4 regions of the Bradyrhizobium sp. 191 genome follow, and region 4 is predicted to be linked to each of the others. Evidence: predicted binding sites of a transcription regulator. Region 4 holds the regulator's gene; each other region holds the start of a gene.
What was found. The regulator PhoB, encoded in region 4, activates phosphate uptake and scavenging genes when phosphate is short. The targets are predictions, from matches to a motif close to TGTCATNNANCTGTCAT.
Positions count from the first base shown of each region.

Region 1: a site for PhoB is predicted at 1,333-1,349, ahead of IVB23_RS20015 (DUF2794 domain-containing protein). Genes of this name have one in related genera too.
Region 2: a site for PhoB is predicted at 2,179-2,195, ahead of IVB23_RS03360 (RNA degradosome polyphosphate kinase). Genes of this name have one in related genera too.
Region 3: a site for PhoB is predicted at 2,261-2,277, ahead of IVB23_RS34240 (UDP-2,3-diacylglucosamine diphosphatase). Genes of this name have one in related genera too.

Region 1 is NZ_CP064692.1:4,308,594-4,312,816, reverse strand. Features, by position in the region: gene IVB23_RS20020 (DUF1223 domain-containing protein) at 43-819, shown strand; gene IVB23_RS20015 (DUF2794 domain-containing protein) at 1,414-1,785, shown strand; gene IVB23_RS20010 (GNAT family N-acetyltransferase) at 1,925-2,455, opposite strand; gene IVB23_RS20005 (Bax inhibitor-1/YccA family protein) at 2,725-3,516, opposite strand; gene IVB23_RS20000 (FtsX-like permease family protein) at 3,787-4,223, opposite strand, start outside.
Region 2 is NZ_CP064692.1:698,738-702,960, forward strand. Features, by position in the region: gene purM (phosphoribosylformylglycinamidine cyclo-ligase) at 1-617, opposite strand, end outside; gene IVB23_RS03350 (CDP-alcohol phosphatidyltransferase family protein) at 774-1,316, shown strand; gene IVB23_RS03355 (DnaA/Hda family protein) at 1,439-2,116, shown strand; gene IVB23_RS03360 (RNA degradosome polyphosphate kinase) at 2,270-4,223, shown strand, end outside.
Region 3 is NZ_CP064692.1:7,306,977-7,311,199, reverse strand. Features, by position in the region: gene IVB23_RS34250 (threonine/serine dehydratase) at 1-265, opposite strand, end outside; gene IVB23_RS34245 (glycosyltransferase family 1 protein) at 353-1,411, opposite strand; gene IVB23_RS34240 (UDP-2,3-diacylglucosamine diphosphatase) at 1,425-2,237, opposite strand; gene thiD (bifunctional hydroxymethylpyrimidine kinase/phosphomethylpyrimidine kinase) at 2,537-3,337, opposite strand; gene IVB23_RS34230 (Lrp/AsnC family transcriptional regulator) at 3,466-3,711, shown strand; gene IVB23_RS34225 (cytochrome c) at 3,718-4,223, opposite strand, start outside.
Region 4 is NZ_CP064692.1:4,992,560-4,996,782, reverse strand. Features, by position in the region: gene IVB23_RS23130 (aspartate aminotransferase family protein) at 1-757, opposite strand, end outside; gene IVB23_RS23125 (GcrA family cell cycle regulator) at 1,216-1,725, shown strand; gene phoB (phosphate regulon transcriptional regulator PhoB) at 1,994-2,701, opposite strand; gene phoU (phosphate signaling complex protein PhoU) at 2,734-3,450, opposite strand; gene pstB (phosphate ABC transporter ATP-binding protein PstB) at 3,462-4,223, opposite strand, start outside.

The sequences.
Region 1 (4,223 bases), 680 kb from region 4:
TAAGATTCCCCTTCCCACGAGCAATGGTGTGCGGCGTTCGACATGACGACAATGACGGCTTCTCATCCGATTTCGCGCTGGTCCAATGCCCTCTGGACGGGAGCCATCGGCATCTGTGCGATCGTCGCCGTCATCCGCCCCGCGCACGCTGATCCCCGCGCCGTTGTTGAATTGTTTACCTCGCAGGGCTGCTCCTCCTGCCCGCCCGCCGACCAGATCATCGGCGATCTCTCGAAAGATCCGTCAATCATCGCGTTGAGCATGCCGATCGACTATTGGGACTATCTCGGCTGGAAAGACACGCTGGCGGATTCGCGCTTCTCTGCACGGCAGCGTGCCTATTCGCGCATGCGCGGCGACCGCGAGGTCTACACGCCGCAGGCCGTCGTCAACGGCTCCACGCATGTCATCGGCAGCGATCGCGCCGGCATCGAGAATGCGATCGGCAAGACCGACAAGGGCAGTGGCGTGATGAGCGTGCCGGTGACGATGTCACTCTCGGGTAAGCACATCAACGTTTCGGTGGCCGAAAGCAAGGAGCCCGCGGTCTCGCACGGCGAGGTCTGGATCTGCTCGATCGCCAAGTCGGTGCCGATCGCGATCACCCGCGGAGAGAATCGCGGACAGCAGGTCACCTATCACAACGTGGTACGCAACCTGCTCAAGGTCGGCGACTGGACCGGCCGTCCGGAAAGCTGGACGGTGCCGATCGAGAACCTCACGCGCGATGGCGTCGACGGCGCGGTGGTCTATGTCCAGGACGGCAGCCGGGAGAAGCCCGGCCCGATGCTGGGTGCGGCGTACACGTCGCTGCATTGATATTTTTCTAGCGTCGCACTCTGCTCTCGACCCTCATGGTGAGGAGCGCGCACTTGCGCGCGGCGGACGATGCTGCGCATCGCCGTGAGAACCGTGAAAGGCCCCGCGAATGCAGTTCGGCCTTCATCCTTCGAGACGCCGCGCGAAGAGCGCGGCCCTCAGGGGAGAGAGTCGTCGCCCGGATGTTCGGAGAGAGGCCGCGCCGGACACATCCCGACACAAACAAAAAAGGACCAACTTGCGTTGGCCCTCCTTGCCGTGCGCACAGACCCGATCCTGTTCGACCCCGGGGGGCTGGGGGCTGAGGAATCCGGAACCGAAAGGACCGGGTCAACGCACGGGACTCTATATCGCAGTGCAGGGCGGCGGGCGGTGGGCGGAAAAGCGGCGATACTATGATTCCTGCTAACGATCCCGTGACGGTTTGCCGCGACAAAGTTCCACCCCTGCGTGTGCCCTGACTCGCAGCCGATTCGGTGGGTTGAGCCCCTTGCGGCGCGGAACGGTTGGCGCAATCATGCAATTGTCATGAGCGCGGTTCCGGGGACGGTCTTCGCGGACGCGGTCGTGGCGTGCGATGAGGAGGCGCTTCCCATGAGCCTGATGTCGGAGGATGCCGATCCGAGCGAGCAGCGCGCGGCGGCGCGTCCCGCCGCTGCGAATGCGCAGCCGAACCGGGTGACGTTCAACCGGCTCGAGCTGCACCGGATTCTCAATCTCTACGGCCGCATGGTTGCGGACGGCGAATGGCGCGACTACGCCATCGACTTCCTGAAGGACCGCGCCGTGTTCTCGGTCTATCGCCGCGCCTCGGAAGTGCCGATCTATCGCATCGAGAAGGACCCGCGGCTCGCGCGCAAGCAGGGCATGTACAGCGTGATCTCGGCGACCGGGCTGATCCTGCGCCGCGGCCACGAGCTTGAGCGCGTGTTGCTGGTGATCGATCGGAAGCTGGCGGTGGTGTGACGACCATTAGCCGTCATTCCGGGGCGATGCGCAGCATCGAACCCGGAATCTATTGAGCGGCACAGAAGTTGGATGAATGGATTCCGGGCTCGCGGCTTCGTCGCGCCCCGGAATGACGAACGAGAAGGGGACGACTGCCCTACTTCCCCGGCACCGTGCTTGCGCCCTCGCCGAGGTCGCGCTGCATCATCACCGTGTCCAGCCAGCGGCCGAATTTCAGCCCGACATTGGGATGCGTGCCGATCATCTTGAAGCCGCACCTGGTGTGCAGGCCGATCGATCCGGCGTTGGCGGAATCGCCGATCACCGCGATCATCTGGCGAAAGCCGCGCGCCTCGCATTCGGTGATCAGCCGTTCCAGCAGCAACGAGCCGACGCCGCGGCGGTGGAAGGAGGGATCGAGATAGATCGAGTTCTCCACCGTGAAGCGGTAGGCTGGCCGCGGCCGGTAGGCGCCGGCATAGGCGTAGCCGGCGACGCGGCGGTCGAGCATGGCGACGAAGTGGGGATAGCCGCCGTCGATCAGCGTGCGGTAGCGACGCGTCATCTCGGCGAGGTCGGGCGGCTCCAGCTCGAACGTCGCCGTGCCCTCGCGGACGGCCTGCTGGTAGATGGCGGTGACGGCGGCAAGGTCGGCCTCGGTGGTGGGCCTGATTTCGGGTGCGGACATGGGGCGGAGATTAGAAGCTTCGCGAGGCCGCTGGAAGAGGACTCGGCGCATGCACACTCGTCATTGCTAGCGTAACCTCCTCCGCCGTCATTCCCCGCGAAGGCGGGGAATCCAGTACGCCGCGGCCTCTCGGTCATCACGACGGCCTCTGGAATACTGGATCGCCCGCCTTCGCGGGCGATGACATCGAGCGTGTGGCGAGCTCCGCCCACAAACAAAAACCCCGGCCTCTCGGCCGGGGTTCATGTCGTTCACTCAGGTCGTTGCGCTTACTCGCGCTGGCCAAGCAGCTGCAGCAGCAGCGTGAACAGGTTGATGAAGTTCAGGTACAGCGACAGCGCGCCGGTGATGGCCGCACGCTCTGCGATGTCACCGCCGGCCGAGGCGTAGCCGTAGATGTAGTCGTTCTTCAGCCGCTGCGTATCCCAGGCGGTGAGGCCCGAGAACACCAGCACGCCGACCACCGACACGATGAACTGCAACATCGAGCTGGCCAGGAACAGGTTCACCAGGCTGGCGAGGACGACGCCGATCAGGCCCATGAACAGGAACGAGCCCATCCCGGTGAGGTCACGCTTGGTGGTGTAGCCGTACAGGCTCAGCGCACCGAAGGTCGCCGCGGTGATGAAGAACACCCGCACGATCGAGGTGTGCGTGAACACCAGGAAGATCGACGACAGCGAGATGCCCATCAGCGCCGAGAACACCCAGAACAGGATCTGGGCGGTCGAGGGGGCGAGACGGTTGATGCCCGCCGAGATCACGAACACCATCGCGAGCGGCGCCAGCATGAACAGCCACTTCAGGGGGCTGACGAACATGGCGTAGCCGAACGGCGTCAGGAACAGCTTGCCGACGCGGACCGCTTCCGGGGTCGCAACGTCGGTCACGGCGGCCATGTAGACGCCGAGGGCGGCAAGGCCAGTGATGGCCAGGCCAATGGTCATGTAGTTGTAGATGCGCAGCATGTAGGCGCGCAGGCCGGCATCGACCGTCGCGGCGTCAACACGCCCGGCGGCCCTGCCGAAAGGAGAAGCGTAGTTACGGTCTAGGTCCGACATGGTCGAAATCCCGCTGGTTGGCCGGTCCGGCATGAGGGTCGCCATGCCGCCGGTTCGTCAAATTCTATCTCGGATACCGGATGCCAGCCGACTAAATTTTGGCTAACAATCGGGACTCCGAACCCATTCGATATGTGGGAAACTAACACATTCGCTGCAACCGTCCACGCGCGGCCGAATGTCGCCCTCACCCACAATCCAGACGAGCAGTCGTGGTTAATCGCAGGAATCGTGCGATTCCGCTCCCGTGTGGCGACCCGCTACATTTTGTCACAAATTCCGCAACACCGTCGCGGGCTTTTTGTTCAGTGCCAGCAGCGTGCCGGCAAGGCCGAGCCCGACGGTGACGACCAGCGCTGCCGCGACCACGCCGGCCGCGCTGCCGGCCTGCCAGACGAAGCTGAGCGTCATCAGCCGCGTCACGATCATCCAGGCCGCGATGCTGCCGGCGATCACGCCGAACACCGCGGTGGCAAGCCCGATCAGGAGGTACTCCAGCGCATAGGCGCCGAGCAGCCGCAGCCGCGTCGCGCCCAGGGTCTTCAGGATCACCGCATCGTAGACCCGGTGGCGGTGGCCGGCTGCGAGCGCCCCGCCCAGCACCAGGATCGCCGAGATCAGGGTGACGGCACTGGCGCCGCGGATCGCCAGCGCCAGGTTGGTCACCACCGAGCCGACCGTCTCCATCACCTCGCGCACGCGCACGC
Region 2 (4,223 bases), 4.0 Mb from region 4:
GATTGTTCCACGATCTTGCGCACCAGCGAGAAGCCGTTGGAATGCACGCCTGATGAAGCAAGACCGATTACGGCGTCGCCTGCGGCGATGTCCTTGCGCGGCAGCAGCGTACCGCGCTCCGCAGCGCCGACGGCAAAGCCGCCGAGGTCATAATCGCCGTCCTTGTAGAGACCGGGCATCTCCGCGGTCTCGCCGCCGATCAGGGCGCAGCCGGATTCGCGGCACCCCTCCGCAACGCCCGCGACGATCGCGGCGGTGGCCTCGGGATCGAGCTTGCCGCAGGCGAAATAGTCCAGGAAAAACAGCGGCTCGGCGCCCTGCACCACCAGGTCGTTGACGCTCATGGCAACGAGGTCGATGCCGATGCCGCCATGCAGCCCGGTCTCGATCGCGATCTTGACCTTGGTGCCGACACCGTCTGTCGCGGCCACGAGGACCGGATCCTTGAAGCCGGCCGCCTTGAGGTCGAACAGGCCACCGAAGCCGCCGATCTCGGCGTCGGCACCCGGCCGTGCGGTGGCGCGCACCATCGGCTTGATCAGGTCGACCAGGCGGTTGCCCGCGTCGATATCGACGCCTGAATCGGCGTAAGTGAGGCCGTTTTTGCGGTCGGTCATGCCCGATTTCCAGTGGGTTTGCGGCTGGTTACGTCGAATTCCGGGGACACGCAATGGCTCGCATGGCGCTCCTGCCTATACTATGTAGATATCAACCGGTTCAGCCTCCCGCGGGGGCCGGATTCGAGGTCAGACCGGGTGCCGGGAAGCGCTTTCGTGAGTATTCCGAACATCATTACCCTGGGCCGCATCATGCTGGTCCCGATCATCGTCTGGGCCATCGTGTCGAGCCAAATGGAGGTCGCCTTCGCCGTCTTCCTGATCGCCGGCATCAGCGATGCCGTGGACGGCTTTTTGGCCAAGCGCTTCAACATGACGAGCGAACTCGGCGCCCTGCTCGATCCGCTCGCGGACAAGGCACTGCTGGTCTCGATCTACATGGCGCTCGGCATCTGGGGCGCGATCCCGCGCTGGATCGTGATCCTGGTGGTCTCGCGCGACATCATGATCGTCGCCGCCGTGATCGTATCCTGGCTGTTCGACCGGCCGGTCGAGATGAAGCCGTCGAAGGTATCCAAGCTCAACACCGTGGCACAGGTGGCGTTCGCGGCGCTGGTGCTGGCAGCGCTTGCCTTCGGCTTCAAGCCGGCACCTTATGATATCATCCTGATGGGCCTCGTCACGATCTTCACGCTCTCCTCCGTGTCGCTCTATCTCGTCGAGTGGCTGCGGCACATGAGCACGATCGAGGCCAAATGAGCCGGGATGCGGCCCCGCAAAAGGCCAAGTCTCACAAGATCAAGTCTCGCACGAACAAGTCCCGCGCGATCAAGTCGAACCTCTTCAAACGGGCCGGCGCGCCGGCATGGAGCAAAGCAAGCGTGGCAGGCCGCGTCCATCCCCGACAATTGGCGTTCGCGCTTCCGCATGCGGAGAGCCTCAGCCGGGACAACTTCCTCGAAGGCCCCGCCAATGCGGCCGGTCTCGGCCTGATCGACAGCTGGCCGGAATGGCCGAACCGGATCATGTGGCTGGCCGGCCCGGAAGGAAGCGGCAAGAGCCATCTCGCCGCGATCTGGGCCGAGGAAGCCGGCGCCCGCTCGACCACGGCCAATGCGCTGACGGCGGCAGGCGTTCCGGGCGCGCTCGCCACCGGCGCGCTGGTGGTCGAAGATCTCAAGGCCAAGGATTTTGACGAGCGTGCCCTCTTTCACCTGATGAACCTCGCCCGCGAGGACGGCGCCTACGTCCTCCTCACCGGACGCGAGGTGCCGGCCGCGCTGGAGATCGAGCTTCGCGACCTGCGCTCGCGTCTGCGGGCCGTTCCGGTGGTCGCGCTGCTGCCCCCCGACGACCAGCTCTTTCGCGGCCTCATCGTCAAATTCTGCGCCGACCGCCAGCTCACCGTGGACGAGAGCGTAGTCGGCTACCTCGCCACCCGCCTGGAGCGGTCCTCGGCCGCGGCCCGGCAGGCCGTGGAGCTGCTCGACAGCGAAGCCCTGCGGCTCGGCCGCCCCGTGACCCGGGCGCTCGCCGCCGAGCTGCTCCGGGACCCCTGATCGGCCCCGTAGGCCCGACGCCTTCTGCAACGGCTTGACGCGGCGGAACGGCGGAACATCAATGTCATCGAAACGTCATCGCTGTAACACATGCTCCCCGGGGTTTTGCGCATAAGTCGCAAAGTGAGGCGAGACAGGATGGACCGACTTCTGATGGACTCTGCGCAAGCCGTTGAAATTAAAGAAAAAGCCCCGGAAGCCGAGGGCCTGCCGGCGATCGCATCCAGCCCCGAAAGGTTCATCAACCGCGAGCTGTCCTGGCTGCATTTCAACCGCCGCGTCCTGGAGGAATCGGTCAATCCCAACCACCCCGTGCTGGAGCGGGTGCGATTCCTGTCGATCTCGGCGAATAACCTCGACGAGTTCTTCATGGTCCGCGTCGCCGGCATCAAGGCCCAGGTGCGCGAGGGCATTGCCGAACGCAGCCCCGACGGCCTGACGCCGTCGGAGCAGCTCGCCCTGATCAACCGCACCGTCTCCCAGCTCGCCTCGGACCAGCAGGCGATCTGGCGCGACCTGCGCAGCACGCTGGCCGAGGTCGGCATCGTGCTGGTCGACGGCAAGGACGTCTCCAAATCGGAACGGACCTGGATCGAGGACTATTTCCTCAACAACGTCTTCCCGCTGCTGACGCCGCTCGCGATCGATCCGGCCCACCCCTTCCCGTTCATTCCGAGCCTCGGTTTCACCATCGCGCTCCAGCTCACGCGCGCCGCCGACGGCAAACAGATGAACGCGCTGATCCGCATGCCCGGCAAGATCGACCGCTTCATCCGCCTGCCCGCCGAAGGCACGGTGCGCCTGATCTCGCTGGAGCAGGCGACCGCCCTGTTCATCAACCGCCTGTTCCCCGGCTACAATCTGCACGGCCAGGGCTCCTTCCGGATCATCCGCGACTCCGAGCTTGAAATCGAGGAAGAGGCGGAGGACCTCGTCCGCCTGTTCGAGACCGCGCTGAAGCGCCGCCGGCGCGGATCCGTGATCCGGCTCGAGATCGACGCCAAGATGCCGGAGGAACTACGCAGCTTCGTGCAGCATGCGCTGTCGGCGGCCGATGACGAGGTGTTCCTGGTCGACGGCGTGCTCGCCATGAACGAGCTCTCCCAGCTCACGCGACTCGACCGGCCTGACCTCGAATTCACCCCTTACGTGCCGCGCCATCCCGAGCGCGTGCGCGAGCATGGCGGCGACATCTTTGCCGCGATCCGGCAGAAGGACCTCGTCGTCCATCACCCCTACGAATCCTTCGACGTGGTGGTGCAGTTCCTCCAGCAGGCCGCGCGCGACCCTGATGTCGTCGCGATCAAGCAGACGCTCTACCGCACCTCCAACAACTCGCCGATCGTGCGCACGCTCGCGGAAGCGGCCGAAGCCGGCAAATCGGTCACGGCCTTGATCGAGCTGAAGGCGCGGTTCGACGAAGAAGCCAACATCCGCTGGGCGCGCGATCTCGAACGCGCCGGCGTGCAGGTCGTCTACGGCTTCCTCGAACTGAAGACGCACGCAAAACTCTCGATGGTGGTGCGCCGCGAGGGCGGCAGCCTCACGACCTACGTCCATACCGGCACCGGCAACTATCATCCGGTCACCGCGCGCATCTACACCGACCTCTCTTACTTTACGTCCGATCCGACCATCGGCCGCGATGCCGCGCGCGTGTTCAATTTCATCACCGGCTATGCCGCGCCCAGCGACCTCGAGAAGATGGCGGTGTCGCCGCTGACCTTGCGCAAGCGCATCATCGAGCACATTCAGGGTGAGACCGCGCATGCGCGGCACGGCCGGACCGGCGCGGTCTGGATGAAGATGAATGCGCTGGTCGACCCCGACATCATCGACGCGCTTTACGAGGCCTCCCAGGCCGGCGTCCAGGTCGAGCTCGTGGTGCGCGGCATCTGTTGCCTCAGGCCCGGCATCCCCGGCCTGTCGGAGAACATCCGGGTCAAGTCGATCATCGGGCGCTTCCTGGAACATGGCCGAATCTACTGCTTCGGCATGGGCCAGGGCCTGCCGAGCGCGAAAGCGGCTGTGTATATCTCGTCCGCCGACATGATGCCGCGCAACCTCGACCGTCGCGTCGAGGTGCTGTGCCCGCTGCAAAATCCAA
Region 3 (4,223 bases), 2.3 Mb from region 4:
CGCCCTGGGCATGGTTGCCCGAGGAGAACGCAACCACGCCACCGGCGCGCTTGTCCTGCGGGATCGAGAACACCTTGTTGAAGGCGCCGCGGAACTTGAACGAGCCGGTGCGCTGGAGCATCTCCGGCTTCAGGAAGACCTTCGCGCCGACACGCTCGTTGAGCACAGGGAAGGACAACAGCGGGGTGCGGATGGCGTAAGGCGCGATCACGCGCGCTGCGGCATCGATGTCGGCGGGGCCGACCGGGAGGAGCTGTTCGGTCATGGCGGAATGGTATCGCGGCCGACGAGGCCCCGGCAAGACACCTCCGCGCGAGGATTCCCAAAACGTTCTCGATCGATCGAGATGGCCTTAGGCGACGAAGCGCGGCTGTTCCGTCACGTTCCCGCCGGGCAGCACCGCGCCAACCGCCCTGATGCTGTCGATAAAGATCCGCGCCGAGGCTTCCCAGGTGTAGTTGGCGGCGAACGCGACGCAGTCCTGCCGACAGACGTCGAGCGCGGCGAAGCAGGCACTGCCCAGATCGTGATCGAGCGCGCCCACCGGCGCATCGCCGATCACGTCGCGGGGGCCTTTCACCGGAAAGGCCGCCACCGGCAGCCCGCTGGCGAGCGCTTCCAGGAGGACGAGGCCGAACGTGTCGGTCTTGCTGGGGAACACGAACACGTCGGCGGCCGCGTAGATGTCCGCCAGCGCCTCGCCCTGCTTCTCGCCGAGGAAGATCGCATCGGGATAGGCCTCCTCCAGCGAGGCCCGCGCCGGGCCGTCACCGACGATGACCTTGGTGCCGGGCAGATCGAGGTCGAGGAAAGCCTCGAGATTCTTCTCCACCGCGACCCGGCCCACCGACAGGAACACCGGTGCCGGCAGGCAGAGATCGATGGCACGGGGATGGAACAGGCCGGTATCGACCCCGCGCGGCCACAGCACGACATTGTCGAAACCGCGGTCGGTCAGCTCGCTGGCCAGCGCCGGGGTTGCCGCCATCACGGCACGGCTGGGCGCATGGAAACGGCGCAGCGCGTGCCAGATCAGCGAGCCCGGCACCGGCACGCGGGCGCGGACATATTCCGGGAAGCGCGTGTGGAAGCTGGTCGTGAACGGCAGCTTGCGCTGGCGGCAATAGCGGCGGACCATCAGTCCGATCGGCCCTTCCGTCGCGATGTGGATGCTGTCCGGACGCGCTTCCTCGATCAGCCTTGCGATCCGGGCCGGGCGCGGCATGGCCAGCCGCACGTCGCGATAGCTCGGCATCGCGAAGGTGCGGAACGATTGCGGCGTCAGGAACGCGAATTCGACGCCAAGACCTTCAACGCTAAGCCCTTTCGCGGCGTCGGCGAGCTTGGTCAGCGTCCGAACCACACCGTTGACTTGCGGGTGCCAGGCGTCGGTCGCAACCAGGATGCGCATCAGGCGGCCCTTGTCATGCAGCTCTTGCCGCGACCTGCGGGACCGCCGCCGGCTTTTGCAGATGATCCGCCCAGGTGATGATCTCGAAATGGCCGTCGTCATGCTCGACCAGGGCCGTGCAGCTCTCGACCCAGTCGCCGCAATTCATGTAGCGGATGCCGGCCTCGTCGCGGATCACGGCGTAGTGGATGTGGCCGCAGATCACGCCGTCGGCATCGTGGCGCCGCGCCTCGGCGGCGAGCGCCTGCTCGAACGCGCCGATATAGTTGACGGCGTTCTTGACCTTCTGCTTGGCCCATTGCGACAACGACCAATAGGGCACTCCGAACAGGCGGCGAAAGAAGTTGACGAGGCGATTCATCTGGATCGCGAAGTCGTAGGCCTTGTCGCCGAGATGGGCGAGCCAGCGCGCATTCTGCACCACGAGATCGAAGATGTCGCCGTGGATGACGAGATAGCGCTTGCCGTCGATGCCGGTGTGAACCGTGTTCTCGACGACGTCGATGCCGCCGAAATGCGTGCCGTAATAGTTGCGCAGGAACTCGTCGTGATTGCCGGGGATGTAGATGATCTTGGCGCCCTTGCGCGCCTTGCGCAGCAGCTTCTGGACGAGGTCGTTGTGCGACTGCGGCCAGTGCCAGCTCGATTTCAGCGCCCAGCCATCGACGATATCGCCGACGAGATAGATCGTGTCGGCATCGTGGTAGCGCAGGAAGTCGAGCAGTAGATCGGCTTGAGAACCGCGGGCTCCGAGATGGACGTCGGAGATGAACAAGGTGCGAAAGCGCCGCTCCGGGCTCTCGTCACTCACAGCGTAACTTCCCATGCGCCAGCCTGTAACAATGTCCCGTGACAGGGGGATGACCGATTGAACCTTGAGGCACCTCAGCTACGAATCAAACTTCGCCTCGCCCTCCCCGCGAATATCAGTCGCATGCGACAATCAGGCGACACGGCGCCGCAGAAGGTGATCGTCATGCCCGGGCTTGTCCTGGCTTGTCCCGGGCATCCACGTTCTTCGTGCTGCGTGGCAAGCGTGGATGGCCGGGACAGGCCCGGCCATGACGATGTGGGGCTAGCGTGCCCCCAAAGTGCACCGCCGCGGCGCTCCCGCGCGCGGCAGCCTCAGTAGAACCTGTGGAAATGATGGATCGGCCCATGGCCGTGGCCGACGCTGAAGCGGTCGGCGGCGCCGATCGCGGCGCTGATCCAGGCCTTGGCATTGCGCACGGCGTTTTCCAGATCCTCGCCCCTGGCCAGTCCCGCAGCGATCGCCGAGGACAGCGAGCAGCCGGTGCCATGGGTGTTGCGGGTGGCGATGCGCGGCGCGGCGAGCGCGATCGTGCTGTCCGCACCGACCAGATAGTCGATGCTCTCCGCGCCCTCGCCGTGCCCGCCCTTGACCAGGACGGCGCGGCAGCCGAGCGCCAGCAGGCGGCGCCCCTGGCTTTCGATCTCGGCCTCGCTTGCCGCGACCGGCTCGTCGAGCAGAGCCGCGGCCTCCGGCAGGTTGGGCGTGATCACGGCGGCGAGCGGTATCAGCCTGGTGCGCAGGGCGTCGACGGCTTCCGCAGCCAGCAGGCGGTCGCCGGAGGTCGCGACCATGACGGGATCGAGCACGACATGCCCCGGCGCCCAGCGCGACAGCGCGGCGGCGATGGCATCGATGCTGGCGACCTGGGCCACCATGCCGATCTTCACCGCGCCGATGTCGAGATCGGAGAACACCGCATCGATCTGTCCGGCGACGAACGCGGCCGGCACCGGGTGGATGCCGGTGACGCCGCGCGTGTTCTGCGCCGTCAGCGCCGTGATCACGGAGGCGCCGTAGACGCCGAGCGCGGCAAAGGTCTTCAGGTCCGCCTGGATGCCGGCGCCGCCGCTCGAATCGGAGCCGGCGATGGTGAGTGCGACCGGGGTCGTCATGACGATTTTCCGCGTTTTCGGGCCATGAGCCCTCTTAGCAAGCTCGCGCCGAACCCAGCAAGTTCGCTTGCTAAATCCGGCCGGTTTTGGCCTATTAGCCGGAAGAATACGCTCTCGGAGTGCCTGCGATGGTTCCCTTTTTCGTCCAGATCAAATGCAAGCTCGGCCAGTCCTATGTGGTCGCCAACGCGCTCGCCGAAGCCGAGATCGCCTCCGAGATCTACTCCACGGCCGGCCAATACGACCTGCTGGTGAAGTTCTACGTCGACAAGGACACCGACATCGGCCATTTCGTGAACGAGAAGGTGCAGGTGCTGCCGGGCATCCAGGACACCCTCACCATCATCACCTTCAAGGCGTTCGGCACCGGTTAGCTTGAGCTAGCTGTCCAGCTTGCGTTTCGGCGGCGTCGGCCCGTCCACCGGCGGCAGCGATTTGAGGTACTCCGCCATCGCGGCGAGATCCGCGTCCGGCAATTGCGAGACGTTCTTGATCACGCGCGTCATCGCGCCGCCGGCGCTGTCGCCATCCGGCAATTCACCGGACTTGAGGAAATAGGCGAGATCCTTCGTGCTCCACTCGCCAAGGCGCTTCTGGGTGATGTTCGGAACCCATCCCTCGCCTTCCGGATTCGGACCGCCGGCAAAGCGCTGGCCAGCAATGATGCCGCCGAGCGCATTGCGCGGGCTGTGGCACTCGGCGCAATGGCCGAAGCTGTTGACGAGATAGGCGCCGCGATTCCACTGCGGCGACTTGCTGGCGTCGGCGACGAAGGGCTTGCCGTCCATGAACAGGAACTTCCAGATGCCGATGTTGCGCCGGATGTCGAAGGGAAAGCTCACCTCGTGATCACGCACCTTGCCTGCAACCGGCGGCAGCGTTTTCA
Region 4 (4,223 bases):
AACCGCCACCGAGCGCCTTCGCAAGCGACATCACGTCGGGCACGACGCCGGTGCGCTTGTAGGCAAAGAGTTCGCCGGTTCGGCCCATGCCGGTCTGCACCTCGTCGAAGGCGAGCAACAGGCCGCGCTCGTTGCAGAGCTCGCGCAGCGCCTTCAGGAACGCGGGAGGCGCAGAACGAACGCCGCCCTCGCCCTGGATCGGCTCGATGAGAATGCCGGCGGTGTGCGGGCCGATCGCCTTCTTCACGGCCTCCAGGTCGCCATGCGGCACCTGGTCGAAGCCGTCCATCGGCGGACCGAAGCCCTCGAGATATTTTGCAGAACCGGTGGCGGCCAGCGTCGCCAGCGTGCGGCCATGGAAGGCGCCCTCGAATGTGATCATGCGATAGCGCTCAGGGTGCCCCTTGGAGAAGTGATGGTGGCGCACCAGCTTGATCACACCTTCCAGCGCCTCGGCGCCGGAATTGCAGAAGAACACGAAGTCGGCAAAACTTTCATTGCACAGACGCGCCGCGAGCTTCTCGCCGTCCGGGCTCTGGAACAGGTTCGACATGTGCCAGAGCTTCGTCGCCTGCTCCTGCAACGCCTTGACCAGCGTGGGATGCGCATGACCGAGCGCATTCACCGCCACGCCGGAGGTGAAATCGAGATAGCGATCGCCATTGGTCGCGATCAGCCAGCAGCCTTCTCCGCGCTCGAAACCGAGGTCGGCCCTGGCGAAAACGGGGAGCAAATGCGGCGCGGCGCTGTTGGTCATGACGTCACTTGAATGTTGCGGACGGTGTGACGCGTGCATTGCGCAACGCACCATTGACCGGCCCGGAAAACGAAACGTGCCGCCTTTTAAGGGCGGCACGCAGGACTATCTTATGCCTGGCAAGACGGGTGTCAATGCCGCCCGGAAAGCCCCGCGAAACGCTGAATCCGTAGTCTTGCGGTGCCGATTTTGCGGGATTTTCACCACGGAACATGTGGACGCGAGTCGGCGGACTCTTGCGCGGGAGTCACGCCATATTGTAGCGTTTGGACTGTCAGATACGACATCTCGTGCAGCAGTTCTGATCCCTTAAGTCCTCATGTACCGGCGTAAACGTTCGGGCGTCTTGAGCGCGCCCGGCGAGCCTTAAGGGATTCTGGCGGCACGGGTTTTTCAAGGCTTAGGCAATCGCTGCGAAGGCCCCAGGATGGCAGGCGCGCAGCGAGGGAAAGGGTGCAATGACGGTTTTGACCTGGTCCGATGATCGCGTCGAGCAGCTGAAAAAGCTCTGGGAGGCCGGACTTTCGGCCAGCCAGATCGCGGCGGAGCTCGGCAATGTGACCCGCAATGCCGTGATCGGCAAGGTGCACCGGCTCGGCTTGTCCGGCCGCGCCAAGAGCCCTTCGTCGGCAGCGCCCCGGCCGCGCAAGGCGCGCCCCGCGCAGCACATGATGCGGGTGACCCGCCCCGTTGCCCGCGGCAACACCGCGCTGGCGCAGGCCTTCGAGGTCGAGGTGGAGGCCGAACCCGTCACCTACGACAATGTGGTGCCGATGAGCCAGCGGCTGTCGCTGCTGGAGCTGAACGAGGCGACCTGCCACTGGCCGGTCGGCGATCCCTCGAGCCCGGATTTCTTCTTCTGCGGCGGCAAGGCGCTCTCCGGCCTGCCCTACTGCGCCCAGCATTCGCGCGTGGCGTATCAGCCGGCGGCGGATCGCCGGCGCGCACCGGCGAAGCCCACGCGGTGAGTTTGCGGATTTAGTTGGCTGACTGCAAAGTCGGCAGCCGTCGCACGACGGTGCCTCAACACATCCGATGTCGTCCCGGACAAGCGCGCCACAAGCGCACGCAGATCCGGGACCCATAGCCACCGCAAGATGTGGTTACGGGGACTCGGAGTTACCCTTTCGCAAGACAATCGCGCGCTGTGGTTATGGATCCCGGATCTGCGCTTTCGCTTGTCCGGGACGACACTGAACGTGTGGCGATAGCTCGCTAAACCAGCGCCTGCAAACCTTACGTCTGCTCCGCCTTCGCGAACCGATCGTCCAGCGCATAGCCGGCGCCGCGGACGGTGCGGATCGGATCCTGCTCGCGGCCGAGATTGAGCAGCTTGCGCAGGCGGCCGATGTGGACGTCGACAGTGCGCTCGTCGATGTAGATGTCACGGCCCCAGACGCTGTCGAGCAGCTGCTCGCGCGAGAACACGCGGCCGGGATGCTCTAGAAAGAACTCCAGCAGACGATATTCGGTCGGGCCGAGATCGATCGGCCGGCCCGAGCGCGCCACGCGGCGCTTGTCGCGGTCGAGCTCGATGTCGCCATAGGCGAGCACGGTGGCGAGCCGCTCGGGGCTGGCGCGCCTGAGCAGGCCCTTCACGCGGGCCAGCAGCTCCGGTACCGAGAACGGCTTGACGATGTAGTCGTCGGCACCGGTCGCAAGTCCCCGCACCCGCTCGCTCTCCTCGCCGCGCGCGGTGAGCATGATGATCGGCAGCTGCTTGGTTTCGGGACGGGTGCGCAGCCGCCGGCACAGCTCGATGCCCGACAGGCCCGGCAGCATCCAGTCGAGCACGATCAGATCGGGAATGTGCTCCTTGAGGCGGGTGTCGGCATCATCGCCGCGCATCACCGTCTCAACGTCATAGCCGTCGCCTTCGAGGTTGTAGCGAAGAAGCTCGGTGAGAGCTTCCTCGTCCTCAACCACCATAATGCGTGCGCCCATGTTGTCGTCGCTCCTTGGGTATTCGGCGCCGCTTAGGTATTCGGCACCGTCGTGGCGAAGGTCGTCATGTCGCCCTTCGGCCGCTTGTCGGTGATCGCCTGGCCCTCGATCATGTAGAACACGGTCTCGGCGATGTTGGTGGCGTGGTCGCCGATCCGCTCGATGTTCTTGGCACAGAACATCAAATGGATGCAGAACGAGATGTTGCGCGGATCCTCCATCATGTAGGTGAGGAGTTCGCGGAACAGCGAGGTGCAGATGGCATCGACTTCCTCGTCGCCCTTCCACACCGCCATTGCTGCCGGCAGATCGTGCGCGGCATAGGCGTCCAGCACCGACTTGACCTGCTGCTGCACGAGGTCGGTCATGTGTTCCAGGCCGCGGAACAGTTTCAGCGGATGAAAATCCGTCTCCAGCGCCGCGACGCGCTTGCCCATGTTCTTGGCGAGGTCGCCGATGCGCTCGAGATCGGTCGCGACGCGCATGGCGCCGACGATCTCGCGCAGATCGACGGCCATCGGCTGGCGGCGGGCGATGGTGAGCACGGCGCGCTCCTCGATGCGTTTCTGCAGCGTGTCGAGTTCGGCGTCGGTGGCGACGACGCGCTGACCGAGCGCGACGTCGCGGCGGATCAGCGCGTCGACGGAATCGACGATCATGCGCTCGGCGATGCCGCCCATCTCGGCGACCAGGCGCGTGAGTTCCTGGAGGTCGGTATCGAAAGCCTTTGCGGTATGTTCAGAACCCATGTTCCGTCTCCTCAGCCGAACCGGCCGGTGATGTAATCCTGCGTGCGCCGGTCGCTCGGCGACGTGAAGATCTTGCTGGTGTCGTCGAACTCGATCAACTCGCCGAGATACATGAAGGCGGTCTTGTCGGAGACGCGCGCCGCCTGCTGCATGTTGTGCGTGACGATCGCGATCGTGTAGTTCTCGGACAATTCCTGGATCAGCTCCTCGACCTTGGCGGTCGAGATCGGGTCGAGCGCCGAGCACGGCTCGTCGAACAGGATCACCTCGGGTCGCACCGCGACGGTGCGGGCAATGCAGAGGCGCTGCTGCTGGCCGCCGGAGAGCGACAGGCCGGAGGCGTTGAGCTTGTCCTTGACCTCGTTCCACAGCGCGCCGCCGCGCAGCGCCTTCTCCACGCGATCGTCCATCTCGGACTTCGAGATCTTCTCGTAGAGGCGGATGCCGAAGGCGATGTTCTCGTAGATCGTCATCGGGAACGGGGTCGGCTTCTGGAACACCATGCCGACCCGGGCGCGCAGCAGATTGAGGTCGAGCTTGGGGTCGAGCATGTTGGTGTGGTCGAGCAACAGCTGGCCTGTGGCGCGCTGGCCCGGGTAGAGGTCGTACATCCGGTTGAAGATGCGCAGCAGGGTCGACTTGCCGCAGCCGGACGGGCCGATGAAGGCGGTGACGCGATTGGTGCCCAGCGCCAGATTGATGTTCTTCAGCGCATGGTGCTCACCGTAGTAGAAATTGAGGTTGCGCGCGGTGACCTTGGCAGGCGCCTCGGG